Regions from separate parts of the Franconibacter pulveris genome, predicted to be linked through region 2. Evidence: predicted binding sites of a transcription regulator. Region 2 holds the regulator's gene; each other region holds the start of a gene.
What was found. The regulator PurR, encoded in region 2, represses purine synthesis genes. The targets are predictions, from matches to a motif close to CANGCAAACGTTTGCNTG.

Region 1 (7,460 bases), 390 kb from region 2:
GCCGTCATCGCTGCCGAGGTAATGGCCATCGCCATGGGTGGGTAGAAACCAGAACAGGTTCAGACTCATGATTTAGCTCCTTTCGTCTCTGCGGGTTGCCAGATGCGGGTGCGGATATCCACTTTTTTCGGCACCAGGTGGTTGTCATAAAACAGATCGGCGGTGTGTTGCTGACGCACGGCGGTCTCTTCATTTACTGGCCTAATGGCGGTAGGCGGGCGATGATCAAGATAACTGGCGATAACCGGCTCCGGCAGCCCCATGCTTTGCGCCAGCAGCTTCACGCTTTCATCGCGCTGGCTGCGCGTCAGCGCGTCCGCCTCGCTGAAGGTCTGCAATACGCTTTGCAGGAAAGCGCCGTTTTTCTCAGCATACGGGCGAGCAGCGAGGTAAAACGAACCGGTCAGATTCAGGTCGCTGCCATCAGTCAGCACGCGCACGCCGCCCTGCAGCAGCGCGGCGGAATAGTACGGGTCCCAGATAGCCCAGGCGTCTACGTTGCCCTGTTGAAAAGCGGCGCGGGCATCGGCGGGAGTAAGGAAGGCTGGCTGGATATCGTTAAATGAGAGTCCCGCTTTTTGCAGCGCCCTCAACAGCAGATTGTGTGAGCTGGAGCCTTTCTGGAACGCCACCTTATGGCCTTTCAGATCCGCCACGCTTTTCAACGGGCTGTTTTCCGGCACCAGTATCACCTCGGCTTTCGGTTTTGGTGGTTCGGAACCGATATAGACCAGGTCCGCACCCGCCGCCTGGGCAAAGATAGGCGGAATATCCCCCGTACTGCCTAAATCGATGCTGCCGACGTTCAGCGCTTCAAGCAACTGCGGCCCGGCCGGGAATTCAACCCAACTGATTCGGGTATTTGGATAGCGCTTTTCTAAAAACTGGTGGCTTTTCGCCAGCACCATGCTGACCGAGCCTTTCTGATAACCAATCCTCAGCGCCTGCGGCGCCGTTTCAGCGGCGTTAAGGGTTAAAGGCAGCGCCAGCAGCCCTACCAGCGCCGCGCGGCGAAGAAAATTAAGCATGAATCGCTCCTTGTTCAGCAAAAGGGAAAGCAACGTTGACTTCGCGGCGGTGCAGCGCCTGCCAGAACGTTTCCAGCGCAGCATCCAGACGCTGGTGCAGGTTGGGCGTAAAAGCGGGCTTATGCTGGTAATCCTTTATCTGACTGTCGTCAGCAAACACGCCATGCAGGATCTCCTGCGCTTTTAATGCGCTCAAAACAGGCTTTAGGGCGTAATCCACCGCGAGCAGATGAGCGACGGTGCCGCCGGTGGCGAGCGGCAATACCACCTTTTTCTCCAGCGCCCGTTCGGGCAGCAGATCCAGCAGCGTTTTCAATGCGCCGGAGAAAGAGGCTTTATAGACGGGGGTGGCGATGATCAACCCATCTGCGCCTTCCAGCTGTTCAATCAACGTGCGCAGCGCAGGACTGTCAAAGCGAGCATAGAGCAAATCCTCCGGGGCGAAGTTTTGCAGATGCCAGTGACACACTTCCACGCCCGATTTGTTCAGCTTATCCCGGGCATACTCCAGTAAAGCGCTGGAGCGTGAGGGGAAGCGCGGGCTTCCGGCCAGAGTAATGACTCGCATGACGGCTCCTTATAACCAATTGTTTGCTTTTGGGTAACATTGATAACAATTGATGAAATAGTGTCAGAAGCCGCAGGCGTCACTAACTAAAATTTCCGGCGACGCTATGCCAAAAAACGCATAAAGCAGCCGAAAAAAGGAAAACGTTTGCCTGGCGGGGCGCTTTTTTGCCGCAGGTCAATTCACTTTGTGAAAGCAATCGCGGATAATAGCGCCCCGGTTTGCACACCGGGAATCCAGGAGAGTTCATGTACTACCCCTTCGTTCGAAAAGCCCTTTTTCAGCTCGACCCCGAGCGCGCTCATGAATTTACCTTTCAACAGTTACGCCGCGTAACGGGTACGCCGCTGGAAAAGCTGGTGCATCAGTCTGTGCCGACAAAGCCGGTTACCTGCATGGGATTAACGTTTAAAAATCCGCTGGGTCTTGCCGCCGGGCTTGATAAAAATGGCGAGTGCATTGATGCATTTGGCGCAATGGGGTTTGGTTCCATCGAAATTGGCACCGTCACGCCGCGCCCGCAGCCGGGCAACGACAAGCCGCGCATCTTCCGTCTGGTGGAAGCGGAAGGGCTAATTAACCGCATGGGCTTTAATAATCTCGGCGTGGATAACCTGGTCGAGAATGTCAAAAAGGCGCATTTCGACGGCGTGCTGGGGATTAATATCGGCAAGAATAAAGACACGCCGGTTGAGCAGGGCAAAGATGACTACCTGATTTGCATGGAGAAAGTTTATCCCTATGCCGGTTATATCGCGATCAATATCTCTTCGCCTAATACGCCCGGGTTACGCACGCTGCAATATGGCGAAGCGCTGGATGATTTACTCTCGGCGATTAAAGAAAAGCAGCGCGACCTGCAAAACCGTCATCATAAATATGTGCCGCTGGCGGTGAAAATTGCCCCGGATTTGACCGAAGAAGAATTAATTCAGGTGGCCGACAGTCTGGTTCGCCATAATATCGATGGGGTTATTGCCACAAATACGACGCTCGACCGAAGCCTCGTTCAGGGAATGAAACATTGTGATGAAACCGGCGGGTTGAGCGGTCGGCCGCTGCAGTTAAAAAGCACGGAAATTATTCGTCGCCTGAGTCTGGAATTAAAAGGCGCGCTGCCGATTATCGGCGTCGGCGGGATTGATTCGGTCGTTGCCGCACGCGAGAAAATGGCCGCAGGTGCTACGCTCGTACAAATTTATTCCGGCTTTATTTTTAAAGGCCCGCCGCTGATTAAAGAGATTGTCACCCACCTCTGAACATGCCCTTTTCAGACCGACCAGGGCTTTATTTTCAGCCCTGGTTGTTTTATAGTCCGCCAGATGTTGCTTATTTATACTTTTGTACTATTTTGTTTTTTCAGAGAATAAACGCAGCGGCAAAAAGAGAGATATTCGTTGGCATTTAAGCGGTTGGGGGCAAATTATGCGGATTAAGCCGGACGATAACTGGCGTTGGTATTTTGATGAAGAGCACGATCGGATGATGCTCGATCTGGCCAATGGCATGATCTTTCGCTCACGCTTCGCCCGTAAAATGCTCACGCCGGATGCCTTCTCACCCGCTGGCTTTTGCGTTGATGACGCCGCCCTCTATTTTTCCTTCGAAGAAAAATGCCGCGACCTGCTGCTTAGCGCCGAGCAGCGTGCGGAGCTGGTGCTGAACGCGCTGGTCGCTATCCGCTTTCTTAAGCCGCAAATGCCGAAAAGCTGGCACTTTATTTCTCATGGCGATAGCGATACGCCGCGCTGTGGCGACGCCGCTTGCGTCTGGCTGAGCGATACCTCTGAGCCGGTAAACCTGCTGGTGGTGGAGCCGGGCGAGAACGCGACGCTTTGCCTGCTGGCGCAGCCTGCGCTGAATCTCGCCGGGCGCGCTATGCAGCTTGGCGACGCGATTAAAATCATGAACGACAGGCTGAAGCTTCAGGCGGTGCCGGAAAGCCTCAGCCTCGATCAAGCCGTTTAACCCGCAAGCTTTACCGGGCCGCGCGGCACGCAGCTACAGCATAAAATAGTGCCGTCGTTGCGAACGGCGTTCTGCTTAAGCGGCTGCACTTCACCTTCGACAAGCGTAATGCGGCAACTGCCGCAAATGCCCGCCCGACAGGAGTAGGGGACGCGGATGCCCTGCTGCTCCAGCTGTTCCAGCAGTATCTGTTGGTTGTTGCCGCGAAAGGTTTGTCCCTGCCATTCAATCTCTACCACGCCTTCGGGTACGCTTTGCGTCGCGATGCTTTCCGCCACTTCACCAGCGCCGTACCGTTTTGCCGGTTTGCGCTCAAGGATTTCTACTTCATCGCCTACGCGTACAATGCCGCTGTTGCGGGCAATCAGGTTTTGGCCAAAATCGACATCGCCATTATCCTGGGCGGTGCGGAAGGTTTGCAGCGTCGCCAGCGGTTCGCCAGCGGGATGTTTACGTCCTTTTTCCGGGCTGACGGTCGTAAAAATGCAGCGGCTGCAGGGCTTGGCGACATCAAAGACCACCTCGCCGATGCGCACGACTTTCCAGCTATCTTCTTCCCAGGCGCCGGCGCCGCTGACCACCAGGTTTGGGCGAAACTGGTTCATGGCGACGCTTGCTTTACAGCGGTTTTGCAGGTCGCGCAGCGAGGCTTCGTTGGTGAGCAGGTAGGGGTAACCGTCGGCGAAGGAGAGCGGCACTTCCTGGTGACGCTTCACCCGACGGGTAAGCGCCGGGCCGACCCAGCGCAGTTGCACGTCACGCCCGAAAAATCCGCTCAGCCAGCGATTAATGGCGGCAGGCGCGATCAGCGCGGTGAAGTGGTTGCCCCACACTTCGGTAGGCGAAGGTTCAGGCGCAAAGTCGGCAAAGCGAATCGTCGCGGAACTGCCGTCCGGCGCGGCAAGGTAGAGGCCGTCATGCAGCATGGCGGGGGTGAACAATACCATTTGCGGATGCTGGCGTGCGGTAATAAAGGTGCCATCCGTCTCGGTCACCATAAAAATGCGGTCGAAAGCGAGGCCGCTGACATCCGCCAGCGCGTGCGACAGCTGAATACCGCGCATCGATTTTACCGGGTGAATATAAAGCCGTGACAATGCGATCATTGCGCCCTCCATGCCTGAACAAATAAAAGGGCAACTTTATGACATGCGTGGTGGATTAGCTATAATGCGCAACAATTTTCTTTTTAACGAAGTGACAATATGAATTCTTTGTTTGCCAGTACGGCGCGTGGTCTGGAAGAGCTGTTAAAAACTGAACTGGAGAGCCTCGGCGCCGAGCGCTGTCAGGTGGTTCAGGGTGGCGTGCATTTTGAAGGCGACACTACGCTGCTTTACCAGAGCCTGATGTGGAGCCGTCTGGCTTCACGTATTTTGCTGCCGCTCGGCGAATGCAAAGTTTACAGCGACCTGGACCTCTATCTGGGCGTTCAGGCTATCGACTGGACCTCGCTTCTGGCGCCGGATGCTACCTTCGCGGTTCACTTCAGCGGTCTGAACGACACCATCCGCAACAGCCAGTACGGGGCGATGAAGGTGAAAGACGCCATCGTCGATGCCTTTACCCGTAAAAATCTGCCGCGTCCGACGGTCGATCGCGAAGCGCCGGACCTGCGCATCAACGTCTGGTTGAATAAAGAAACCGCCAGCATCGCCATCGACCTTAGCGGCGAAGGGCTGCATCAGCGCGGCTACCGCGATCGCACAGGTCAGGCGCCGATTAAAGAAAACCTGGCGGCGGCCATTGTCATGCGCTCCGGCTGGCAGCCGGGCACGCCGCTGCTCGACCCGATGTGCGGCTCCGGCACGTTGCTGATTGAGGCGGCCATGATCGCCACCGATCGCGCGCCGGGCCTGCATCGCACCCGCTGGGGCTTTACCGGCTGGTCGCAGCACGACGAAAACACGTGGAAAGCGGTAAAAACCGAAGCGCAAGTCCGCGCCCGCCGCGGGCTTAGCGAATACGCGTCGCGCTTTTATGGATCGGATAACGACCCGCGCGTCATTGAACGCGCCCGCACTAACGCCCGTCGCGCCGGCCTTGCGGATCTTATTGCTTTCTCCGTGCAGGATGTCGCGCAGCTGAAAAACCCGCAGCCGGAAGGGCCGCACGGCGCCGTTATCAGCAACCCGCCTTACGGCGAGCGCCTGGAAAGCGAACCCGCGCTGATTGCGCTGCACAGCCTGCTTGGCCGAACCATGAAAAGCCAGTTCGGCGGCTGGACGCTTTCCCTCTTTAGCGCCTCGCCGGAGTTATTAAGTTGTTTGCAGCTGCGCGCCGACCGCCAGTTTAAAGCGAAGAACGGCCCGCTCGACTGCGTACAGAAAAACTATCAGCTGGCGGAAACCGCGGCAGGCGCGGAGCCTGCGCAACTGGCTGAAGATTATGCCAATCGCCTGCGCAAGAATCTTAAAAAGCTGGACAAATGGGCAAAGCAGGAGGGGATTGAGTGCTATCGCATTTATGATGCCGACCTGCCGGACTACAACGTGGCGGTAGACCGCTATGCCGACTGGGTGGTGATTCAGGAGTATGCGCCGCCAAAGACCATCGACCCGGCGAAAGCGCGCCAGCGCCTGTTCGACGTTATCGCCGCGACGATTTCCGTGCTGGGCCTGGCGCCGAATAAACTGGTGCTGAAAACCCGCGAACGTCAGAAAGGCAAGAACCAGTACCAGAAGATGGCGGAGAAGGGCGAATTCATGGAGGTGCGGGAATATAACGCGCGTCTGTGGGTAAACCTGACGGATTATCTTGATACGGGCCTGTTTCTCGACCACCGCATCGCCCGCCGTATGCTGGGCGAGATGAGTAAAGGCAAAGATTTCCTGAATCTTTTTTCTTATACCGGCAGCGCCAGCGTTCATGCGGGCCTGGGCGGCGCCCGGTCTACGACCACAGTCGATATGTCGCGCACTTATCTGGAGTGGGCAGAGCGAAACTTGCGCCTTAATGGGTTAAGCGGGCGCGCGCACCGGCTTATTCAGGCAGATTGCCTGAGCTGGCTGCGTGAAGCGAATGAACAGTTCGATCTGATTTTTATCGACCCGCCGACGTTTTCTAACTCAAAACGTATGGATGAGGCATTTGACGTGCAGCGCGACCATCTGCAACTGATGAAGGATCTCAAGCGGATGTTAAGAAAAGGCGGCACCATTATGTTCTCCAACAACAAGCGCGGCTTTCGCATGGACCACGAGGGTATAGCGGCGCTGGGGCTTCAGGCGCAGGAAATTACGCAGAAAACCCAGTCGCAGGATTTTGCCCGTAACCGTCACATTCACAATTGCTGGCTGGTCACCCACGCCGGTAAGGAATAACGAAGTATGTCTTTAATCAGTATGCATGGCGCCTGGCTCTCCTTCAGCGATGCGCCGCTTCTCGATAACGCCGAACTGCATATCGAGGAAAATGAGCGCGTCTGCCTGGTCGGGCGCAACGGGGCCGGCAAATCGACCCTGATGAAAATTTTGAACCGCGAAGTGCCGCTGGACGATGGCCGAATTATCTACGAACAGGATCTGATTGTGGCTCGTCTGCAACAAGATCCTCCGCGCGACGTCGCTGGCAGCGTATACGACTTTGTTGCCGAAGGGGTGGAAGCGCAGGCGGAATACCTCAAGCGCTACCACGAGCTCTCCCATAACGTGATGAGCGATCCGAGTGAGAAAAACCTGGCTGAACTGGCCCAGGTGCAGGAAATGCTCGATCATCACGGCCTGTGGCAGCTTGACAGCCGCATCACCGAAGTGCTGGCGCAACTCGGTCTGAACGCCGATGCGCCGCTCGCCTCGCTTTCCGGCGGCTGGCTGCGCAAAGCCGCGCTTGGTCGCGCGCTGGTCAGCGGGCCGCGCGTGCTGCTGCTCGACGAACCGACTAACCATCTGGATATT
Region 2 (7,460 bases):
TGGTGGGGCAGCTGTTTTTCCAGCCCGGCGCGCAGCACTTTGGTAAAGAACTGGTCGAGTCTTTCGCACTCCCACCAGCCATCCATGTAGCTTTCGCCAAGACCCAGCGAACCTTCCTGCAAAACGCGTTTAAAGAAATTGGGGTTTTTAACCTGTATATCAGAGGGGGCGGGGCCGTTAATGATTATGCCGGCCCGGTTGAGCATTTCGCTTGCTATGCGATACCACTCATTGTCCCGGATGCTGACTTCTTCTATACACGATGAACTCATAGCTTCTCCATCACCTGTGTGATCAGAACCTTCAAACAGCGTAGTCGCAATTTGAGGCTTGTGAGAAATCTCACGGACTAATCCGCGTGCCTGATATCCGACGTAGAACAGAGGAAGGGAGAATACCCTTGCCAGAAAAGCCTTCCATAGCAAAACGGGAGCGCTCCGGCTCCCGTTACTGCATAATATTTATGAGATTTATTGCAAAGCCGCGAATCAGTATAGGCGGCAAATTCTGATGATTCAACCGAATATTGTTAGCAACCTAATTACACAAATGTGACATTATCGATGCCGTTATGATGCGTGTGACGAAGAAGGCGCGTGTTGTCGCTCAGTTTCCGCCCTCTTTTGCCCCCGCATTTTATAGCCCCAGCCCACCAGCAGCACCGTCGCTAACATCACGCTGGTGGTGGAAAGCAGCGGCGCGGCGACCAGCCAGGAAACCAGCAGACTGGCGATAAAACAGAGCCCCAGTTGCAGCGTATTCTGCAACGCCGCCGCGCGACCGGTAGCCTGTGGGAACGGCTGTAGCGCCGCCGCCACGACAATCGGATAGATAGCGCCATTCGCCATCGCCATCAGGCAGAAGGGAATGAGCAGCATCGTCAGAGTCGCGTTTTCATACAACCCCACCGCCCAGGTCGCCGCCACGCTCAGGGCAAACGCTATCAGCAGCCAGGGCAGCAGCCGCGCGCCCGGCAAGCGTTGCAGCGCAGCGCGGCAGCCATAGCCGCCGATAAGAAAGGCAATCGTCTGCGGCACATAACTTAAGCCAATTACAGCAGGGCTGTAGCCCATTTCACTAAGAATAAAGGGTGAGCCGGTCAGCCAGGCGAAAAAGCTGGCGGAGCAGGCGGCGTAGATAAGCACATTGCCGCGATAAGCGGATGAGCGCAGCAGGGTGCCAAAGCGGATTTTTTCCGCCTGCGGCTCAGCATGAGGTTTTACTCGCGGCTGCAGGCGCAGTGCTGGCAACATCAGCAGCAGCGTCACGGCGAACAGTACGACGAAAATGGCCCGCCATTCGAAATGGTTCAGCAGCCAACTGCCCAGCAGCGGCGCCAGAGCCGGAGAAAGCCCCACCAGCGGCATAATCGTCGCGAAAATACGATTAACGCGGTGCGCCGGGTAGTAATCCGTGACCAGCGCCTGCCAGATAACCGCGGCGGCGCACACGCCTACCGCCTGCACGAAGCGCAACGCCAGCAGCGCCGCCGCGTTTTCCACCCACAGCATACCTATGCAGCCGACGGCGAAAATGGCGAGGCCCGTCAGCAGAACGGGACGACGGCCAAAGCGGTCTGAAAGCGGTCCCCAGATCAGCTGCGCCACGGCGAAACCCGCCAGAAACAGGCTCAGGGAGGCGCTGATTGCCGCCGCCTGCGTTTGCAGATCCTGCTGAATAGCGGCGAAAGCGGGCAGATACATATCGGTCGCCAGAAAGCCGAGCACGCTAAGCCCGGCCAGCCAGACAAGAAAAATTTTCGAGGGTTGCATAAGTTCCTCTTATGACGCTTTAACGAAGACCGCGAGTGTAAAGAGTGCAGCCTGCAATGTGAAACGCTAATATTTGGCGATTGCATTCAAAAATTTTGCAGGCATAACATGTGGTCCGAATATTCTCTGGAAGTGGTTGATGCGGTTGCTCGCAGCGGGAGTTTCAGCGCGGCGGCGCAGGAGCTGCACCGCGTGCCCTCAGCCGTGAGCTATACGGTGCGGCAACTGGAGGAATGGCTGGCGGTGCCACTCTTCGAGCGCCGCCATCGTGACGTAGTGCTCACGCCCGCCGGCGCCTGGTTTTTAAAAGAAGGGCGCTCTGTTATCAAAAAAATGATGATCACGCGTCAGCAGTGCCAGCAAATAGCCAACGGCTGGCGCGGGCAGCTTTCTATCGCTGTCGATAACATTGTCCGCCCCGAACGCACCCGCCAGCTGGTGCTGGATTTCTATCGGCATTTTAATGATGTCGAACTGAAAATTTCGCAGGAGGTTTTCAACGGCGTCTGGGACGCGCTGGCGGATGAACGCGTGGAGGTGGCGATTGGCGCGACGCAGGCGATTCCGGTAGGCGGCCGCTACGCGTTTCGGGATATGGGCATGTTGAGCTGGCATTGCGTGGTGGCAAGCCAGCACCCCCTTGCGCAACAGAACGCGCCGCTTAGCGACGACCAGCTGCGCGAATGGCCCTCGCTGGTGCTGGAGGATACGTCGCGTTCGCTGCCCAAGCGCATTACCTGGCTGCTGGATAACCAGCGTCGGGTGATTGTGCCGGACTGGCCTTCGGCGGCGGATTGCCTGAGCGCGGGTCTGTGCGTCGGCATGGTGCCTTCGCATTTCGCGCGCCCGTGGCTTAAGCGCGGCGAGTGGCGAGCGCTGACGCTGGAAAACCCGTTCCCGGACGCTGCCTGCTGCCTGACGTGGCGGCAAAACGACGCCTCGCCAGCGTTGCAGTGGCTACTGGCGTATCTGGGAGACAGCGAGACGTTGAATCGGGAGTGGTTGCGGGAGCCGGATTAGCCGGCCCCCGAAGGGATCAGCGGCGATAGTCGCGGAACGGACCGTCCGCCACGGAGCGGCGTTCAATCAGACGCGGATGCACTTCAATGGTCTGCGACTCTTCACGCTTGTTGACAATACGGTCCAGCAGCATGTTGAACGCCGTCTGGCCGAGGGTCTCTTTCGGCTGGTGAATAGTGGTCAGCGCCGGGCTGAAATAGCGGGCGTTGCGCACGTTGTCATAGCCAATAATAGAAATATCGTGCGGTACGCGCAGCCCCATCTCGTCGGCGGCGCAAATCGCGCCCATCGCCATGATATCGCCGCCGCAAAAGACTGCGGTGGGGCGGTGCGGCTGCGAAAGCATCTGCTGCATGGCGCGATAGCCCGATTCCGGCTCGAAGTCGCCCTGGACAATCCAGTTTTCCGGCATCGAGATCATCGCTTCCTTCAGCGCCTTCATAAAGCCCGCCAGGCGGCCTGCGCCGGTGTTGCGCTCAAGCGGTCCCGGGATAACGCCGATTTCGCGATGGCCGCGTTCGATTAAATAGCGCCCGGCGATGTATCCGCCCTGGAAGGCGTTATCGACTACCGAGTCGGTGAAGTCCGCTTTCGCCTCGCCCCAGTCCATCACCACCATAGGAATGTGACGGTACTCTTCCAGCATGCTGAGCAGCGATTGCGGGTATTCGGAGCACATCACCAGCAGACCGTCGACGCGCTTTTGCGCCATCATCGACAGGTAAGCGCGCTGTTTTTCCAGGTTGTTATGGGCGTTGCCAAGAATCAGCGTGTAACCCTTGGCGAAACAGCTGTTTTCCACCGCTTCGATGATCTCTGCGAAATAGGGCGCTTCGCTGCTGGTGGCGAGCAGACCGATGGATTTGGTGTGGTTAACCTTAAGACTGCGCGCCACGGCGCTCGGCGAGTAGTGCAGTTCTTTAATGGCCGCCCATACCGCGTTGCGCGTCTCTTCCGCGACAAAACGGGTTTTGTTAATTACATGTGATACGGTTGTAGTGGAAACGTTTGCTCGCTTCGCGACGTCTTTAATTGTTGCCATTAGTTGTCACTCCAGACCATGCCCTAACTTCCTGAAAAAACGTTGGTTAAACGTTTGCCTACGCTACCCCCTTGCGGCAACGAAAACGTTGCATCAGGCCGGGAAAAGCCAGTTCGGCTGGAAGGAGAGGGGGGTAATGGCCGGTACATAATAAATTAGCCGAGAATTTTGGCCGATCTTGCGCAAAAGGGGAAGAGGGAAAACGCATATCAGACTAAATCAAAGAGGATTTTTGCGTCCGACTATGTAAAAATGAAGCGCACCCGCTTTTTGTAGGGTTAAAAAGGAGAACAAATGAGTACCGAACTGAAATTTTCGCTAGTCACCACCGTCGTTGTGCTGGGTCTGATTGTGGCTTCGGCGCTGACGGCGGTAATGCACTGATTCGCTTGCCGGGAGAGGGGTTAACTTTCCCTCTCCTCATCATTTTTCCTTATAAATCCCCACGTTGTCCTTTCTTTTATTGCCCGTTCGGGTAATCATTAGCAAATAACAAAAAAGCTACACCCTTAACAAAATCGCAAATATCTTTTGCGATTCTTGTGACTTCTGTCCCAAAGCTATATCTGACATGCTGATTGGCATTCCGTTCTTGTCAGTTGCGCAACAGCCGCTGACGCTCTCTCGTTTTGTCTGGAGTTTTGCATGAGAGTTAATTTTCCTTTACTGGCGCTGGCGATTGGCGCTTTTGGTATCGGCACCACCGAGTTCTCGCCGATGGGGTTGCTGCCGGTTATCGCGAAAGGCGTTGATGTGTCTATACCCGCCGCCGGCATGTTGATTAGCGCCTATGCGATAGGGGTGATGGTTGGCGCGCCGTTGATGACGCTGCTGCTTTCGCACCGCTCGCGCCGCAACGCGCTTATCTTCCTGATGGCGATTTTTACCGTCGGCAACGTCCTCTCGGCCATTTCGCCGGATTACGGCACGCTGTTGGCGTCGCGCATCCTCACCAGCCTCAACCATGGCGCTTTCTTTGGGCTGGGTTCCGTCGTGGCGGCAAGCGTGGTGCCGAAACATAAGCAAGCGAGCGCGGTGGCGACCATGTTTATGGGATTGACTATCGCCAACATCGGCGGCGTGCCTGCGGCGACCTGGCTTGGCGAAGTTATCGGCTGGCGCATGTCATTCCTGGCGACGGCCGGGCTGGGCGTCGTCTCTATGATAAGCCTCTTTTTCTCCTTGCCGAAAGGCAGCGCGGGCGAGCGCCCCGATGTTAAGAGCGAACTGGCCGTGCTGATGCGCCCGCAGGTGGTCAGCGCGTTGCTGACGACGGTGCTTGGCGCCGGCGCGATGTTTACGCTTTACACCTATATTGCGCCAGTGCTGCATAAAGTGACCGACGCTACGCCTGCATTTATTACCGGCATGCTGGTGCTGATTGGCGTAGGCTTCTCAATTGGCAACTACCTTGGCGGGCGTCTGGCGGATCGTTCGGTGAACGGCACGCTTAAAGGATTCCTGCTGCTGCTGATTGTGATTATGGCCGCTATCCCGCTGCTGGCGCGCAGCGAGGTGGGCGCAGCGGTAAGCATGGTTATCTGGGGGGCGGCGACCTTTGCCGTAGTGCCGCCGTTGCAGATGCGCGTAATGCGCGTGGCGAGCGAAGCGCCGGGCCTTTCTTCTTCGGTGAACATCGGCGCGTTTAACCTCGGCAACGCGCTGGGCGCGGCGGCAGGCGGCGCGGTTATCCAGGCGGGTCTTGGCTACAGCGTTGTACCGCTAATGGGGGCGATTATCGCCGCGCTGGGACTGCTGCTGGTCCTTTTCTCCTCACGGCGCAATGCTGAAAAAGCCTTCGCGGCGGAATAAATAAAAAAGGGAAGCGCAGGCTTCCCTTTTTTTGTGCTTAAAATTCAGCGGATGGTACGCGGCGTCATCACCCGACGCGCGCCAACATAGTGACGCTGCCAGTAATCTTCGCTCAGTGAAGTTATCTGAATATCCCGACCGCTGCGCGGAGACTGGATAAACTTGCCGTTGCCGACATAAACGCCCACGTGATCGGCGGTGCCGCGCCCCTGAGTGCGGAAGAAGACCAGATCGCCGCTCTCCAGCTCGCCTCGGTCAACCGGGGCGGCGTCGCGCAGGTGGTACATCTCATTAGCGGTACGCGGAATGCGGAACTTCACCAAATCTTTATAGGCGTAGTAGATAAGCCCGCTGCAATCGAAGCCGGTGCGCGGCGAGGAGCCGCCCCAGCGGTAAGGCTTGCCTATCTGGCCCATTAGCTTGGTAAGCGCCGTTTTTTGCGCTTTCTGCACGCGAAGCTTATGCGCTGCGGCGATGGTAGTCGGCTGGTCCGATTTAACTTTCACACAGCGTTTTTTATGGCCTTTGCGTTTGGTGCACTGCTCGGTGTAGGCCAGCGTCTGCGCTTTTTTGCCTTTCAGCGTTAAGTCAGAAGAGGAGATTTTACCGCGCCGCGCAAGTGTTTTGCCGGATGCTGACGCTTTGATTTTTTTGCTGGAAGAAGAGGCGACGCGCTTAGTGGAAGTTTTGCCTGAGGATTTTTGCTTGCTGGTGGTCTTAATCTGGCTGCTTTTCTTCTTAGTTTTAGCGCTGTGCGCCTTTTGAATAGCCGACGGACGCGCGTTTTCTGAAGCGTGCGTTAACGGACTCAGTGTCAGACTGGTAAAAAATAGAGCACAGAGCGTGATGGTGATTTTATTAATCCGCGCCACTGAGCATTCCCCTGATGATGGCGGCAATCGTGCCCGCGTATGATTTTTTAAAAACCAGCCGATTCTAATCTAAAAAAATGACAAAAGTTAATAGCCATTTGCCGTCATCGATACGTTTCGTTATCAAGCGCAAAAAAAATGCGCATTTTTTCGCTTTCCCGCGTCGCGTTGTCGGTATGTAAAGCGAGCTGTCGGCAAAGATAGTATGCCGATCGGCGGCATAAAAGTGTTATTCTTAATGAATGTTTAACCCCGGCTACGGGCGTGGCGGCCAGCGCAAAATCTGCGCCCGGCCGTTACAATGAAAAGCTCCTGCCGTTAAGAAGCTTGAGGAAGCAAGACAATGAGCACAACCCTTGAAAAAATTCAGCGCCAGATCGCCGAAAACCCCATCCTGCTTTATATGAAAGGTTCGCCGAAGCTGCCAAGCTGCGGCTTCTCCGCCCAGGCCGTGCAGGCGCTTTCCGCCTGCGGCGAGCGCTTCGCTTACGTAGATATCCTGCAAAACCCGGATATCCGCGCCGAGCTGCCGAAATACGCTAACTGGCCGACCTTCCCGCAGCTGTGGGTAGATGGCGAATTGGTCGGCGGTTGCGATATCGTTATCGAAATGTATCAGCGCGGCGAGCTGCAGCAGCTCATTAAAGAAACCGCGGCGAAGTACAAATCTGAAACGCCGGATGCTGAATAAGCCGATGTAATAAAAAAGCGACCCACCGGGTCGCTTTTTTTATGGCGTGTCTTCAGCCGCAGGCAACGGCCAGCCGCCGAGCCGCTTCCAGCGGTTAACGATTTCACAAAACAGCAGCGCCGTCTGCTCGGTATCGTAAAGCGCGGAGTGCGCCTGGGTGGTATCGAAGGGAAGGCCCGCCGCGGTGCAGGCTTTTGCCAGCACCGTCTGCCCCAGCGCCAGGCCGCTTAACGCCGCCGTGTCAAAAGTGA
Region 3 (7,460 bases), 1.3 Mb from region 2:
CAGCGTGGCCACTTGCCAGCGCAGACCCAACGCCATACAGAACAGGCCCAACAACAGGCCGCAGGCGATCATCTGCATCGCCCCGCCGCCGAATACCGAAGCGCGCAGCGTCCAGAGGCGGCGCGGGTCCAGCTCCAGTCCGATGACAAAAAGCATCAGCACCACGCCAATCTCGGCGAAGTGCAGAATGGACTGCGCATCGGTGACAAGCCGCAACCCCCATGGGCCGATAATGCAACCTGCAATCAGGTAGCCGAGCACCGAACCCAATCCCAGCCGTACCGCCATCGGCACTATCAGCGCCGCCGAGCCAAGGTAAATAAGAGCCTGAATCAGAGTATGACTATCCACGGCGCCCCTCCTGCCATTCCATCAACCGTTGTTTATAGTGGCGCGCCTGGCCTTCCAGCGTTTCATCGTCACAGACAAAAGCGCCATGCAGCGTAAAAGGCGGCAACCATTTTAGCCCGCAGTAGATTGCGGTAGCCTGCAGCGGTTGGGCCAGCACGTCGAAACCCGGATGATCGCCAAGGTCAAAATGGTGCGCATCGCCGCCGGTAGTGACCGCCCAGAGCACGCTTTTGCCATGCAATGCCGTACCGCCGTGACCATAGGCCCAGCCGTGAGTCAGCACTTTATCTATCCAGAGTTTAAATAGCGGCGGCACGCTGTACCACTGCATCGGATGCTGCCAGATGATTAATTCCGCCCGGCTTAACGCTTCCTGTTCGGCGAGAATATCGATATTGAAATCGGGATAGAGCTGGTAGAGCGAGCGAACTTCCACATCCGGCAAGTTACTGATTTGCTCAAGCATATGGCGGTTGGCATGGGAGTGTCGCGGGTAGGGGTGTGCATAAATAATCAAAATCATGGAGTCGCCTGTCTTGCGGACGCGGTTAATCCTCAGAGTGTAGACGGATTGACGTTTCGCTTACAGAGACAATATGCAGGGCTTTTAGGCAAGAAGAGGAAGCAGTGGCAGATGCCACTGCTGCTGCGGCAAAGCGAAAGGATCAGTTATCCAGCTCGTTCATCGACTTAACCTGATCGCGGTTTATCTGCTCGGTTTTACCGGTTTCCGCGTTTTCATAGGATACCAGCCCGGTATCGTTATCCACCTGCGGCTTGCCATCGGTCACTATCGTATGGCCGTCAGTGGTTTTTACCGCCTGGTTAGAGGAGCAGCCGCCCATCAGCAGCGCCGCAGCGGTAAAAGAGGAAGCGAGAAGTAATTGCGTTCGCATGGTTATCTCCCTGCGTCTTTGTTGGTTTCATTTCAAAGCCTAGCTCAGATGACTAACAGGCCGCACAGAAACGGAACATTCCTGAAAAGTAAAAAGCCAGCCTCATCATGAGGCTGGCTTTTGGCCTGGCGGCGTTGATTACTTCGCGATTTGCGCGTGCATCTCCTGCACTGACGTGACTTTCTCGGTCGCGTCGGCATTCAGCGCCATCGCAGTGGCGAAGCCGCCGTTCAGCGTGGTGTCGTAATGCACCTTATACTGCAGCGCGCTGCGGCGAATCAGCTTGGAGTCCTCAATCGCCTGGCGGCCTGCGGTGGTGTTGATGATGTAGGTGTACTCGCCATTCTTGATGCGGTCCTGAATGTGCGGACGGCCTTCATGCACCTTGTTCACCAGACGCGGGTTAATGCCCGCCTCGCCCAGCACAATCGCCGTGCCGTGGGTGGCGTCCAGCTCAAAGCCATATTTCAACAGCTTGGCGGCCAGATCCACCACGCGCTCTTTGTCGCCTTCGCGTACGGAGAGCAAAGCGCGGCCCTTCTTCTTCATGGTGGAGTTGCTGCCAAGCTGCGCTTTCGCGAACGCTTCCGCGAAGGTGCGCCCCACGCCCATCACCTCGCCGGTAGAGCGCATTTCCGGCCCCAGCAGCGGGTCGACGCCCGGGAACTTGTTGAACGGCAGCACCACCTCTTTCACCGAGTAGTACGGCGGGATGATCTCTTTGGTGTGGCCCTGCTCCACCAGCGTTTTGCCGGTCATGACGCGCGCGGCGACTTTTGCCAGCGCCACGCCGGTCGCTTTAGAAACGAACGGCACGGTGCGCGCGGCGCGTGGGTTCACTTCAATCAGATAAACTTCGTTATCTTTCACCGCGAACTGCACGTTCATCAGGCCGCGTACCTGCAGTTCCATCGCCAGTTTCTGCACCTGCTGGCGCATCACATCCTGAATTTCCTGGCTCAGCGTGTAAGCCGGCAGTGAACACGCGGAGTCCCCTGAGTGCACGCCCGCCTGCTCGATGTGCTCCATGATGCCGCCAATCAGCACGGTTTCGCCGTCGCAGATAGCATCCACGTCCACTTCCACCGCATCGTCCAGGAAGCGGTCAAGCAGCACTGGCGCGTCGTTAGAAACGCTGACCGCCGTCATGAAGTAGCGACGGAGATCCGCCTCGTCATAGACGATTTCCATTGCGCGTCCGCCCAGTACATAGGAAGGGCGTACCACCAGCGGGTAGCCAATCTGCACCGCTTTCTCGACGGCCTGCTCGATGGTGGTTACCGTGGCGTTAGCCGGCTGCCTGAGCTTCAGGCGCTCAACCGCCTGCTGGAAGCGCTCGCGGTCTTCGGCGCGGTCGATGGCGTCCGGGCTGGTGCCGATAATCGGCACGCCTGCGGCTTCAAGCTGGCGCGCCAGCTTCAGCGGCGTCTGGCCGCCGTACTGCACGATAACCCCTTTCGGCTTCTCGATGCGGACGATTTCCAGCACATCTTCCAGCGTAACCGGCTCGAAATAGAGGCGGTCGGAGGTGTCGTAGTCGGTCGAAACGGTTTCCGGGTTGCAGTTCACCATGATGGTTTCATAACCATCTTCACGCAGCGCCAGCGACGCGTGTACGCAGCAGTAGTCGAACTCAATGCCCTGCCCGATACGGTTCGGCCCGCCGCCCAGCACCATAATCTTGTCGCGATCCTGATTCGGATTCGCCTCGCACTCTTCTTCATAAGTGGAGTACATATAAGCGGTGTCGGTGGCGAACTCCGCCGCGCAGGTATCCACGCGCTTGTAGACCGGATGCAGGTTGTACTGCTCGCGCAGCTTGCGGATTTCCGTTTCGCGAACGCCGGCGAGCTTCGCCAGCCGCGCGTCGGCAAAACCTTTGCGCTTAAGCGCGCGCAGGAAATCAGCGTCCAGGCCGGTAATGCCCACTTCTGCCACTTTCTCTTCCAGACGCACCAGCTCTTCAATCTGCACCAGGAACCAGCGGTCGATATTGGTCAGGTTGAAAACGCCGTCGACGGACAACCCGGCGCGGAAGGCGTCGGCGATGTACCAGATACGCTCGGCGCCCGCGTCTTTCAGTTCACGGCGGATTTTGGTCAGCGCTTCCGGGTCATCCAGGCTCACTTTCGGGTCAAAGCCAGTTGCGCCCACTTCCAGGCCGCGCAACGCTTTCTGCATCGATTCCTGCTGAGTGCGGCCAATCGCCATCACCTCGCCCACTGATTTCATCTGGGTGGTCAGGCGGTCGTTCGCGCCGGCGAATTTCTCAAAGTTGAAGCGTGGAATTTTGGTAACCACGTAGTCGATAGAGGGTTCGAACGACGCCGGGGTACGTCCGCCGGTAATGTCGTTCATCAGCTCGTCGAGGGTGTACCCCACCGCAAGTTTCGCCGCCACTTTGGCAATCGGGAAGCCGGTGGCTTTGGACGCCAGCGCCGAGGAGCGAGACACGCGAGGGTTCATCTCGATAACAATCAGGCGGCCATTTTTCGGGTTAACCGCAAACTGCACGTTGGAGCCGCCGGTTTCGACGCCGATTTCACGCAGTACCGCCATCGAGGCGTTACGCATGATCTGGTATTCCTTGTCGGTCAGCGTCTGGGCTGGCGCCACGGTGATGGAGTCGCCGGTGTGAATGCCCATGGCGTCGAAGTTTTCAATGGAGCAAACGATGATGCAGTTGTCGTTCTTATCGCGCACCACCTCCATCTCGTACTCTTTCCAGCCGATAAGCGACTCGTCAATCAGCAGCTCTTTGGTCGGGGAGAGGTCGAGCCCGCGCGCGCAGATCTCTTCAAACTCTTCGCGGTTGTAAGCGATGCCGCCGCCGGTGCCGCCCATGGTGAAAGAAGGACGGATGATGCACGGATAACCGACGTCTGCCGCGACCGCCAGCGCTTCGTCCATATTATGCGCGATGCCGGAGCGCGCGGTCTCCAGACCGATTTTCTTCATCGCCACGTCAAAGCGACGGCGGTCTTCGGCTTTGTCAATCGCATCGGCGGTGGCGCCAATCATGGTGACGCCAAACTCTTCCAGCACGCCCTGGCGCTCCAGCTCCAGCGCGCAGTTCAGCGCCGTCTGGCCGCCCATGGTCGGCAGCACCGCGTCCGGGCGCTCTTTTTCGATAATTTTGCGCACCACTTCCCAGTGAATCGGCTCGATGTAGGTTGCATCCGCCATTTCCGGGTCGGTCATGATGGTCGCCGGGTTGGAGTTCACCAGGACAACGCGGTAGCCCTCTTCACGCAGCGCTTTACACGCCTGGGCGCCGGAATAGTCGAATTCGCACGCCTGGCCGATAACAATCGGGCCTGCGCCAAGAATCAGGATGCTTTTAATGTCTGTACGTTTTGGCATGTTTCATTTTCTCCTGATTATTTGGCGGTCTTACGGTATTGCACAATTAAGTCAATGAAATGGTCAAACAGCGGCGCGGCGTCGTGCGGGCCCGGGCTCGCCTCCGGGTGTCCCTGGAAGCTGAAGGCGGGTTTGTCGGTGCGGTGAATCCCCTGCAGCGTGCCGTCGAACAGCGATTTATGCGTGACGCGCAGGTTGGCTGGCAGCGTCGCTTCATCTACTGCAAAACCGTGGTTCTGCGCAGTAATCATTACGCGGTTGTTATCCACGTCTTTCACCGGATGGTTGCCGCCGTGGTGGCCGAATTTCATCTTCACCGTTTTCGCGCCGCTCGCCAGCGCCAGCAGCTGGTGACCGAGGCAGATGCCGAACACCGGCAGGTCGGTTTGCAGGAATTTCTCGATCGCGTCGATGGCGTAGTCGCACGGCGCCGGGTCGCCGGGGCCGTTTGAGAGGAACACGCCGTCCGGATTCATTTTCAGCACCTCTTCCGCCGGGGTTTTCGCCGGCACAACGGTCAGGCGGCAGCCGCGGTCTACCAGCATGCGCAGAATGTTGCGCTTCACGCCGTAGTCGTAAGCCACCACGTGGTAAGGCAGCTCTTCTTCTTTCTTCGCTTCCGGCAGCTCGCCTGAAAGCGTCCAACTGCCCTGTGTCCAGCTGTAAGGCTCAGCGGTGCTGACCTCTTTCGCCAGGTCCATGCCGTTCAGCCCCGGGAAACCCTTCGCTTTTTCCAGCGCCAGACGCGCGTCCAGATTGTCGCCCGCGATGATGCAGCCGTTCTGCGCGCCTTTCTCACGCAGCAGGCGGGTCAGTTTACGGGTGTCGATATCGGCAATCGCCACGATGTTATGGCGCTTCAGGTAAGAAGAGAGATCCTCGGTGTTGCGATAGTTGCTGGCAATCAGCGGCAGGTCGCGAATGATGAGACCTTGCGCGTGCACCTGGGAGGATTCTTCATCGGCTTCGTTAGTACCGACATTACCAATATGGGGATAAGTAAGAGTGACAATCTGGCGGGAGTAGGAAGGATCAGTGAGGATTTCTTGATAACCGGTCATTGAAGTATTGAAAACGACTTCCCCAACCGCCGAACCTGATGCCCCAATGGCCCGACCGTAAAATTGGGTCCCGTCTTCCAGAACCAACAGCGCTGACTTAATCAAAACGTCCTCCAGGGAATAAACAGTCAATTTATTTGCATATTAATTCAAACAGCAGGGATGAATCAATTGCAAAACAGCCTGCCTGACGAATTTTTGGCAAACGGCGGCATTCTAGAGAGAACACAGGGCAAAGTCTACTCTGCAGGTGATTTTTTCTGATATTTTTAGCTCACTGACAGCGAATACGCTTAAACAGAGCTAAAAAGAGAGTAAAACTCAGTGACGAAACCGTTTCGTTGACAGCGAAAATCGTAAACAAAACGTCAGGAAGGAAAAAAGTGGACCATTTGGTCAAAATTTACAGCATGGCAACATAAAAACCAAAGAAGATTACCTGTTTTTAAGCCTTAACAAGGATAAATAATCAAGACCGTTGAAATTCAATAAAATAAAAAGGGCAATAAATTATTGCCCCGCCAATCAAACAGTTATGATTGTAATAACCACATCACGATGGGTAATTCTTACTACAAGTTATTTAAATCGAGTACGTCCCGCATGTCATAAAGGCCATTTTTATGGCCCTTTAACCATAAAGCAGAGCGAACCGCGCCATTTGCAAAAGTCATCCGACTTGAAGCCTTATGGGTAATCTCAATGCGTTCGCCAATATCAGCAAACATAGCGGTATGCTCGCCAACGATATCGCCTGCGCGAACCGTAGCGAAGCCGATGGTGCCAGGTTCCCGTTCGCCGGTATAACCTTCGCGCGCATAAACAGCGCACGCTTTGAGATCTTTATCCAACGCCTGAGCAATTGCCTCCCCCATCGCCAGCGCCGTGCCGGATGGCGCGTCCACCTTATGGCGATGGTGAGCTTCGATAATTTCGATGTCGGTGTAGTTGCCCATCACTTTCGCCGCTTTCTCCAACAGCTTCAGCATGACGTTGACCCCAACGCTAAAATTAGCGGCAAAAACGACAGGGATAGCTTTGGCGGCTTCGCTGATGGCCTGCTTGCCCGCTTCGTCAAAACCGGTCGTGCCGATGACCATGCCTTTGCCATGCTGGCGGCAAAACGCCAGGTGCGCCAGCGTGCCTTCCGGTCGGGTAAAATCGATGAACACATCGAAATCATCGACGATCGCATCGAGACTGCTCTGTACGATGACCCCTGACTTACCCGCGCCCGCCAGTTCTCCGGCGTCGCTGCCGACCAGCGATGAGCCTTCACGCTCCAGCGCCGCGCCAAGCGCCACGCCATCCATCTGTAATGCCGCCTGGATTAACTGCCGCCCCATGCGGCCGCTTGCTCCGGCGATGGCGACGCGGATTTGTACTTCTTGCATAGTTATACTCTTCGTATGTTAAGAAATTGCTTATAAAACGTTCTCAGGTTAACCAGCCCACCCACGGGCTGCCAGCGAAAAACGCGCATAATTAGAAATTTATGACAAAACGGAGGGGATATCAGTAAAAGACATTAAAGGCGCATGCTTTTTATGGATAAGCATGCGCCTGCAAGGCAGAAACGCTTAATAGTTGCAGAAAAGACTATCCTGCCAGCTGGTAGGCCACGATCAGTTGTCCTTTCTTCACTTTCAGGCTGGTCAGCTTCACTTCCCCTAACTCCGCCAGCGAAACGACATGCGTGCCGCCGCAGCCGTAAACGGGTAAATCGCCAAAACGCACCTGGCGAAGCGCATTGTCGAAGGTGACCAGGCGCGGCAAATCGGCGGCTATC
Region 4 (7,460 bases), 910 kb from region 2:
GAAAAAGGCATTGCGTATACTAACGTTCGCAAAGCGGATAACTATGGCGTGACCATCGCGTTTCGCGACGCGTCGGCGCGTGATAACGCAGTGACTTACCTGACAGGTCGCCACCGCGATCTGGTTATCTCCAACCAGGGCGACAACAGCCTGCGCGCGGTGATGACCGACGCTCGTCTGAAAGAAGCCCGTGAATATGCGGTGCAGCAGAACATCAACATCCTGCGTAACCGCGTAAACCAGCTCGGCGTTGCTGAACCGCTGGTGCAGCGCCAGGGCGCAGACCGCATCGTGGTTGAACTGCCGGGTATTCAGGACACCGCGCGCGCCAAAGAGATTCTGGGCGCGACCGCCACGCTTGAGTTCCGTCTGGTAAACACCAACGTTGACCAGGCCGCCGCCGCGTCCGGCCGCGTGCCGGGCGATTCGGAAGTGAAACAGACGCGTGAAGGCCAACCGGTTGTGCTTTATAAGCGCGTTATCCTGACCGGCGACCATATCACCGACTCCACTTCCAGCACCGATGAATATAACCAGCCGCAGGTGAATATTTCGCTGGACAGCGCGGGCGGCAACATCATGTCCAACTTCACCAAGGACAACATCGGCAAGCCGATGGCGACCCTGTTTGTGGAGTACAAGGACAGCGGTAAGAAAGACGCTAATGGCCGCGCGGTGCTGGTGAAGCAGGAAGAGGTTATCAACGTCGCGAATATTCAGTCGCGTCTTGGCAACAGCTTCCGCATCACAGGCATCAATAACCCGAACGAAGCGCGTCAGCTTTCGCTGCTGCTGCGTGCGGGCGCGCTGATTGCGCCGATTCAGATTGTTGAAGAGCGCACCATCGGCCCAACCCTTGGTATGGAAAACATCAAGCAGGGTCTGGAAGCATGCCTCGCCGGTCTTGCTGTCTCCATTATCTTCATGGTCTTCTTCTATAAGAAGTTTGGTCTTATCGCGACCACCGCGCTGATTGCCAACCTGGTGCTGATCGTCGGCATCATGTCGCTGCTGCCGGGGGCGACGCTGACCATGCCGGGTATTGCGGGCATTGTGTTAACCCTTGCGGTGGCGGTGGACGCCAACGTGCTTATCAACGAGCGTATTAAAGAAGAGCTCAAGAACGGGCGTACGGTGCAGCAGGCGATCGATGAAGGTTACCGCGGCGCGTTCAGCTCGATTTTTGATGCGAACGTGACGACGCTCATCAAGGTTATCATCCTGTATGCGGTGGGTACCGGCGCGATTAAAGGCTTCGCCATTACTACCGGCATCGGCGTGGCGACCTCTATGTTTACTGCCATCGTCGGCACCCGTGCCATCGTAAACCTGTTGTACGGCGGCAAACGCATCAACAAGCTGTCTATCTGAGGAGTGCGTTGTGGCACAGGAATATACCGTTGAACAATTGAACCACGGCCGTAAAGTCTATGACTTTATGCGCTGGGACTACTGGGCATTCGCCATCTCTGGTCTGCTGCTCGTCGCTTCCATCATCATCATGGGCGTGCGCGGCTTTAACTGGGGGCTGGATTTCACCGGTGGTACGGTCATTGAAATTTCGCTGGAAAAACCGGCGGATATGGATTTGATGCGTGAAGCGCTGGAGAAAGCGGGCTTTGAAGAGCCGTTGCTGCAGAACTTCGGCAGCAGCCGCGATATTATGGTGCGCATGCCGCCTGCCCAGGGGGAAACCGGAGGCCAGGAGCTCGGCAGCAAAGTGGTGAGCGTCATTAACGACGCCACCAGTCAGAACGCCGCGGTGAAACGTATCGAGTTTGTCGGCCCGAGCGTCGGCGCCGACCTCGCTCAGGCGGGGGCGATGGCCCTGCTGGTGGCGCTGATCTCCATCCTCGTTTACGTCGGCTTTCGCTTCGAGTGGCGTCTGGCGGCGGGTGTGGTTATCGCGCTGGCGCACGACGTGGTGATCACCATGGGCGTGCTGTCGCTCTTCCATATTGAGATTGACCTGACCATCATCGCATCGCTGATGTCGGTCATCGGTTACTCGCTGAACGACAGTATCGTGGTTTCCGACCGTATTCGTGAGAACTTCCGCAAGATCCGCCGCGGAACGCCTTACGAAATCTTTAACGTGTCGCTGACCCAGACGCTGCACAGGACCTTAATCACCTCCGGCACGACGCTTGTGGTGATCCTGATGCTCTACCTCTTCGGCGGTGCGATGCTGCAGGGCTTCTCGCTGACAATGCTTATCGGTGTTTCTATCGGTACCGCGTCGTCTATCTACGTGGCTTCTGCGCTGGCGCTGAAGCTGGGTATGAAGCGTGAACACCTGCTGCAGCAGAAGGTCGAGAAAGAGGGGGCGGACCAGCCCTCAATCCTGCCGTAAGGCCTGGAAACTGAAAAAACCGCGAACCTGTTTCGCGGTTTTTTTTCGTCTGCAAAAAGGCTCCTGACAGGATGCTGTCAGGAGCAGGGGGTTACGCTTGCCTTGTCGCTAATCAACAGAGGAACAACGCAATGAATAACCCAATCAACTGGTTTGAAATTCCTGTAGAAGATTTAAATCGCGCTATCGCCTTTTACGAAAAGCTGTTCGATGCTGCTTTCAGACGCGAAACGATAGCCGGTATCGACATGGCTGTTTTCCCGCACGTTAAGCCTGCAACCGGGGGCGCGCTGGTAAAAATGGCGGGACTTACGCCCGGCGAGCAGGGCACGGTGGTCTATCTGCACACGCCTGACCTTCAGGCGGCGCTTGAGAAAGCGCAGGAGGCGGGCGGTCGTTGCTGTATGCCCCCACAGACGCTGCCGCATGATATCGGCACGATAGCCATGATTATCGACAGCGAAGGCAACCGCGTCGGGTTGCATCAGCCTGCCTGACGGCTGATATACTCGCCAGTCCTGCCTGCATAACGGGCAGGGCTTCAACAAAAGGCGTTCCATGAGCAGACGAGCTGACCGGCTTTTTCAGATAGTGCAGATTTTACGTGGAAAACGACACGTTACCGCGCGGCTGCTGGCCGAGCGGTTAGCGGTTTCAGAGCGTACTATTTATCGCGATATTCAGGACCTTTCGCTTTCCGGCGTGCCGGTACGGGGCGAGGCGGGGAGCGGTTACAGCCTGCTTGCTGGCTTCGACCTGCCGCCGTTAATGCTGACGCCTGGGGAAGTGGAAGCGACGATCGCCGCGCTGAGAATGGTGCAAACCTGGAGCGGGAATGCGATGGCCCAGGCGGCGGAGTCAGCTCATGAAAAGCTGCTTGCCGTGCTCTCACCCGAGCGGCGCCTTATCGCCGAACAAAGCCGCATTCTGGCCCCGGATTTTGATCGCTATCCCCAGGTCCGCCGCTGGTTTGACGTCTGCCATGAAGCTATTAATAACCTTCAGGTTTTACATATCCGCTATCAGGACGAGCAGGGGAGAGCGACGCAGCGAAATATATATCCGCTCGGCTTGTCTTTCTGGGGCGAGCATTGGGTCATGGTGAGCTGGTGCGAAACCCGTGAGGATTACCGCTGCTTTCGGCTTGATCGCTGCAGTGACATAAGCCTTGCGGGCAGGGCGTTTTCGCCACGCGCGGATTTATCGCTACAGGACTTTTTACGACGGCAAAAGCGGGAAAAGCGGGAAAAGCGGGAAAAGCGGGAATAAAAAGCCAGCCGCTGGATAACGGCTGGCTTTGGCAAATCAGAAGTTGTAACCGACCACCAGGTAACCACCCCAGCCGGTAGTACGGGTGTTGTAGCGGGTAAAGGCCAGTTCAGCGTCATCATTCCACTGACCGCCGTTGTGCCAGTAACGCGCCACTACGGAGTAGTGCCAGTGGTCATAGTTCAGCGCCAGGATATGGCTGGAGGCGATGGAGTCGTTAGTGCGCGACTTCACGCCGTTCAGGGCATAGCCGGATTCATCGCCGAGGTCTGAACCCCAGTCAAAGTTGGTAAAGCCGATATAGCTCAGGTTGCCGCCCCACAGCTGGGTGATCGGTACAAAGTATTTCACTTTGAAACGGTAACCGTCCCATTCGTTCTGGTTTGCCGCCCCGTAGTTCTGCCACTGGTATTTAGCGTACACGTTCAGAGAGAGGCTCATCGGCAGGCCCGTGTCGATATCGGTACCCAGACCCATATACCAGGTGCTCTGGCGGCCCGACTCGTTGCGACCCATGTCATAGATATAGTTGTTCGCGAAATACCACTCTTTAAACGGACCGAACGCCAGGCTGGTGCCGGTCAGCTTGTCGATAGAAAAACGCGGTTCGATTTCCATAAACAGCGGGGAGCCATGGTTCCAGATACCTTTGGCGTCGGTGTTGCCGCCGAAGAACACCGGGGCGTCCAGGTAACCATAGAAATCAAACCAGTCTTTCTTAGCGAAGGCTTCGTATTCCAGATAGGTATCGTTGCGGATAGTCGGTCCGAAGCGGGTGTGATAGCTGCCTACGACGTTAACGCTCTGGTGCCACCAGTCAGAAACGAACTCGCTGTTGCTGGTATCAGCAGCGTTTGCAGCGAAAGAAGCGGAAAGCGCCAGCGCAGCACCGGCAGCCAGAATAATTTTTTTCATAATTATGCCACTGTTTTAAGGAAATCCCGTAAGCGGGAAGAGTAAAACGCACCCGGTAATTCGCGAACAACCGTTACCGTCTGGATGAGGCCCCTATTATAGAAATCCTCGCTCACAAAAATATGTGTTGTTTCACATTCTTCTCATGTACGTAATCGATTGCGTTCACGTTTGCGTACATTGAACGTCGCGATTCTAACGGCTTTGGTTTTTCAAGCCAAACAAAACGGCATCAAAGGGTGACAGTTGAATGAAATTTGCGCGAAAAAGGCAAGGCGGGGGATAAGCTTTCTGTGCTGTGCTTTGTAACAAAACGCAAGGCCGGTTCTCTGCCGGCCTGTGAATGTGTTAATCCTGCAAAAGCGGCTGAATATCGTGAATGCGCAGGAAACCCAGCTGTTCTGGCGTAATACCGTTGAGCATCAGCGGAATGGCGATATCACTTGGCGCAAGCTGGCTCGCCGGGGCGCTGAACTGCTGGTTCTGCACGTTCACTTCCTGGTAATTTTCGGTCGTGCCCTGCAGCTGCCCCCATTCAACGGTGCCGGTGAAAGAGGGCAGCGCCGTGTTTGATTCGCCATGAATATTGAGCGTGGCCTGCGTGCCATTCGCGGTGGCGCTGATGTTGCTCACCGACATACGCAACATGCCAAGCTGGCTGTTGAGCCGCGCCGGGGTATTGGCGCCCGGCAATAAGTAAACGCCGCTGGCGGATTTCGCATTAAGTGCGTTTTGCTGAGTGATTTTCACGGTCTCTTTTTTCAGCTGCGTCATTTCGCTGTTTAGCGTGCTCACGCTCTGGTGCATCTGGCGCACCTCGCTTTGCGGGGCGCAGGCGCTTAACACCAGTACGCTGGCGGCGGTTAACAGCTTCAGGTAACGTCTTGTCATCATGGAAATTCCTTAAAAATAGCCTCTGCTAAGCGTAGAACGGGCTACCCTTGTTGCCATAGCGATTTATTCTCAAAAACGTTGCGCCTTTGTAGTCCCGGCAGTTCAGGGTAAACTACGGGAAGTTAACTTTGTCTTTCAGGAAGCGCTATGCATTGCCCATTTTGTCTCGCTGTGGACACCAAAGTCATTGATTCCCGCCTGGTAGGCGAAGGTTCCTCGGTTCGCCGCCGCCGCCAGTGTCTGGTCTGCCACGAGCGCTTCACCACCTTTGAAGTGGCGGAACTGGTTATGCCGCGCGTGGTAAAAAGCAATGACGTGCGCGAGCCTTTCAATGAAGACAAGCTGCGCAGCGGCATGCAGAAGGCGCTGGAGAAGCGTCCGGTCAGCTCTGACGACGTGGAAATGGCCATCAACCATATCAAATCGCACCTGCGCGCCACCGGCGAGCGCGAAGTGCCCAGCAAAATGATCGGCAACCTGGTGATGGACCAGCTGAAAAAGCTCGATAAGGTGGCTTATATCCGCTTCGCCTCGGTCTACCGCAGCTTCGAAGATATCCGCGAATTTGGCGAAGAGATCGCCCGCTTACAGGATTAACGCATGTCCGATGAAATTTACATGGCGCGCGCGCTTAAGTTTGCGAGCCGCGGACGCTTTACCACGCATCCTAACCCTAACGTCGGCTGCGTCATTGTTAAGGATGGCGACATCGTCGGCGAGGGGTTTCACCTGCGGGCAGGCGAACCGCATGCAGAAGTGCATGCATTGCGGATGGCTGGGGAGAAAGCGCGAGGCGCGACGGCGTACGTCACGCTTGAGCCCTGCAGTCATCATGGCCGCACGCCGCCCTGCTGCGAAGCGCTGATTGCGGCGGGAGTAACCCGCGTCGTCGCGGCGATGCAAGACCCGAATCCGCAGGTCGCGGGGCGTGGCCTTTATCGCCTGCAACAGGCGGGCGTTGAAGTCAGCCACGGGCTGATGATGAGCGAAGCCGAGCGGCTTAATAAAGGTTTTCTTAAGCGCATGCGCACCGGTTTTCCTTATATTCAGCTGAAGCTTGGCGCGTCGCTCGACGGCCGCACGGCGATGGCGAACGGCGAAAGCCAGTGGATAACCTCACCGCAAGCGCGCCGCGATGTACAGCGTCTGCGCGCGCAGAGCCACGCCATTCTCTCTACCAGCGCAACGGTGCTGGCGGACGACCCGGCGCTGACGGTGCGCCGGGAAGAGCTCGGCGCAGATACGCAGGCGCTTTATCCTCAGGAGAATCTTCGCCAGCCGCTGCGCGTGATTATCGACAGCCATAACCGCGTTACGCCGCAGCATCGCGTTGTGCAGCAGCCGGGAAAAACGTGGCTTGCGCGCACCCGGGCGGATGACGCGCTATGGCCGCAGAGCGTCGAACAGCTGATTGTGCCGGAGCATAACGGCCGCCTCGACCTGGTGCTGCTGATGATGCAGCTTGGCAAGCGGCAGATTAACAGCGTCTGGGTGGAAGCTGGCGCGCAGCTTGCGGGCGCGCTGCTGCAGGCGGGGCTGGTGGATGAGCTTATCGTCTACCTGGCGCCGACGCTGCTGGGCGATAATGCGCGCGGCCTTTTTCAACTGCCAGGCCTTGAGCGGCTTGCCGATGCGCCGCAGTTTGCATTCAACGAGATACGTCCCGTTGGCCCTGATATCTGTCTGCATTTAACGCCTGCGTGAAACCGGTGCGGTAAAACGTAAGCAGTGCTGCAAAGATTATGATAAAATCCGCCCCCCTGCGGGGGCTACATAACCCTAAGGTAAGAGTATGAACATTATTGAAGCTACCGTTGCTGCCCCGGACGCTCGCGTCGCCATCACCATTGCGCGTTTTAACAACTTCATCAACGACAGCCTGCTCGAAGGCGCTGTCGATGCGCTCAAGCGCATCGGCCAGGTAAAAGATGAAAATATCACCGTGGTTTGGGTGCCTGGCGCATATGAACTGCCGCTCGCGGCGCAGGCGCTGGCGAAAACCGGTAAATATGACGCGGTTATCGCGCTC

Region 1: the regulator PurR is predicted to act here: its motif matches at 1,733-1,750, upstream of pyrD (quinone-dependent dihydroorotate dehydrogenase).
Region 3: the regulator PurR is predicted to act here: its motif matches at 5,998-6,015, upstream of carA (glutamine-hydrolyzing carbamoyl-phosphate synthase small subunit).
Region 4: the regulator PurR is predicted to act here: its motif matches at 4,686-4,703, upstream of ACU4F7_RS05315 (nucleoside-specific channel-forming protein Tsx).

Annotation. Positions count from the first base shown of each region.
Region 1 covers NZ_CM165555.1:1,629,525-1,636,984, forward strand. The annotation lists gene ssuD (FMNH2-dependent alkanesulfonate monooxygenase) at 1-69, opposite strand, end outside; gene ACU4F7_RS07695 (aliphatic sulfonate ABC transporter substrate-binding protein) at 66-1,028, opposite strand; gene ssuE (NADPH-dependent FMN reductase) at 1,021-1,596, opposite strand; gene pyrD (quinone-dependent dihydroorotate dehydrogenase) at 1,845-2,855, shown strand; gene zapC (cell division protein ZapC) at 3,022-3,564, shown strand; gene ACU4F7_RS07715 (YcbX family protein) at 3,561-4,670, opposite strand; gene rlmKL (bifunctional 23S rRNA (guanine(2069)-N(7))-methyltransferase RlmK/23S rRNA (guanine(2445)-N(2))-methyltransferase RlmL) at 4,770-6,887, shown strand; gene ACU4F7_RS07725 (ABC transporter ATP-binding protein) at 6,894-7,460, shown strand, end outside.
Region 2 covers NZ_CM165555.1:2,024,464-2,031,923, forward strand. The annotation lists gene cfa (cyclopropane fatty acyl phospholipid synthase) at 1-272, opposite strand, end outside; gene punC (purine nucleoside transporter PunC) at 570-1,772, opposite strand; gene punR (DNA-binding transcriptional activator PunR) at 1,881-2,792, shown strand; gene purR (HTH-type transcriptional repressor PurR) at 2,809-3,834, opposite strand; gene cydH (cytochrome bd-I oxidase subunit CydH) at 4,129-4,218, shown strand; gene ACU4F7_RS09655 (MFS transporter) at 4,480-5,646, shown strand; gene ACU4F7_RS09660 (C40 family peptidase) at 5,691-6,518, opposite strand; gene grxD (monothiol glutaredoxin 4) at 6,862-7,209, shown strand; gene rnt (ribonuclease T) at 7,249-7,460, opposite strand, start outside.
Region 3 covers NZ_CM165555.1:704,556-712,015, reverse strand. The annotation lists gene kefC (glutathione-regulated potassium-efflux system protein KefC) at 1-351, opposite strand, end outside; gene kefF (glutathione-regulated potassium-efflux system oxidoreductase KefF) at 344-874, opposite strand; gene ACU4F7_RS03445 (YgdI/YgdR family lipoprotein) at 1,017-1,247, opposite strand; gene carB (carbamoyl-phosphate synthase large subunit) at 1,386-4,610, opposite strand; gene carA (glutamine-hydrolyzing carbamoyl-phosphate synthase small subunit) at 4,628-5,776, opposite strand; gene dapB (4-hydroxy-tetrahydrodipicolinate reductase) at 6,244-7,065, opposite strand; gene ACU4F7_RS03425 (serine-tRNA(Ala) deacylase AlaX) at 7,271-7,460, opposite strand, start outside.
Region 4 covers NZ_CM165555.1:1,113,610-1,121,069, forward strand. The annotation lists gene secD (protein translocase subunit SecD) at 1-1,371, shown strand, start outside; gene secF (protein translocase subunit SecF) at 1,382-2,353, shown strand; gene ACU4F7_RS05305 (VOC family protein) at 2,485-2,850, shown strand; gene ACU4F7_RS05310 (helix-turn-helix transcriptional regulator) at 2,912-3,622, shown strand; gene ACU4F7_RS05315 (nucleoside-specific channel-forming protein Tsx) at 3,659-4,537, opposite strand; gene ACU4F7_RS05320 (SadB/YajI family lipoprotein) at 4,886-5,428, opposite strand; gene nrdR (transcriptional regulator NrdR) at 5,579-6,028, shown strand; gene ribD (bifunctional diaminohydroxyphosphoribosylaminopyrimidine deaminase/5-amino-6-(5-phosphoribosylamino)uracil reductase RibD) at 6,032-7,135, shown strand; gene ribH (6,7-dimethyl-8-ribityllumazine synthase) at 7,224-7,460, shown strand, end outside.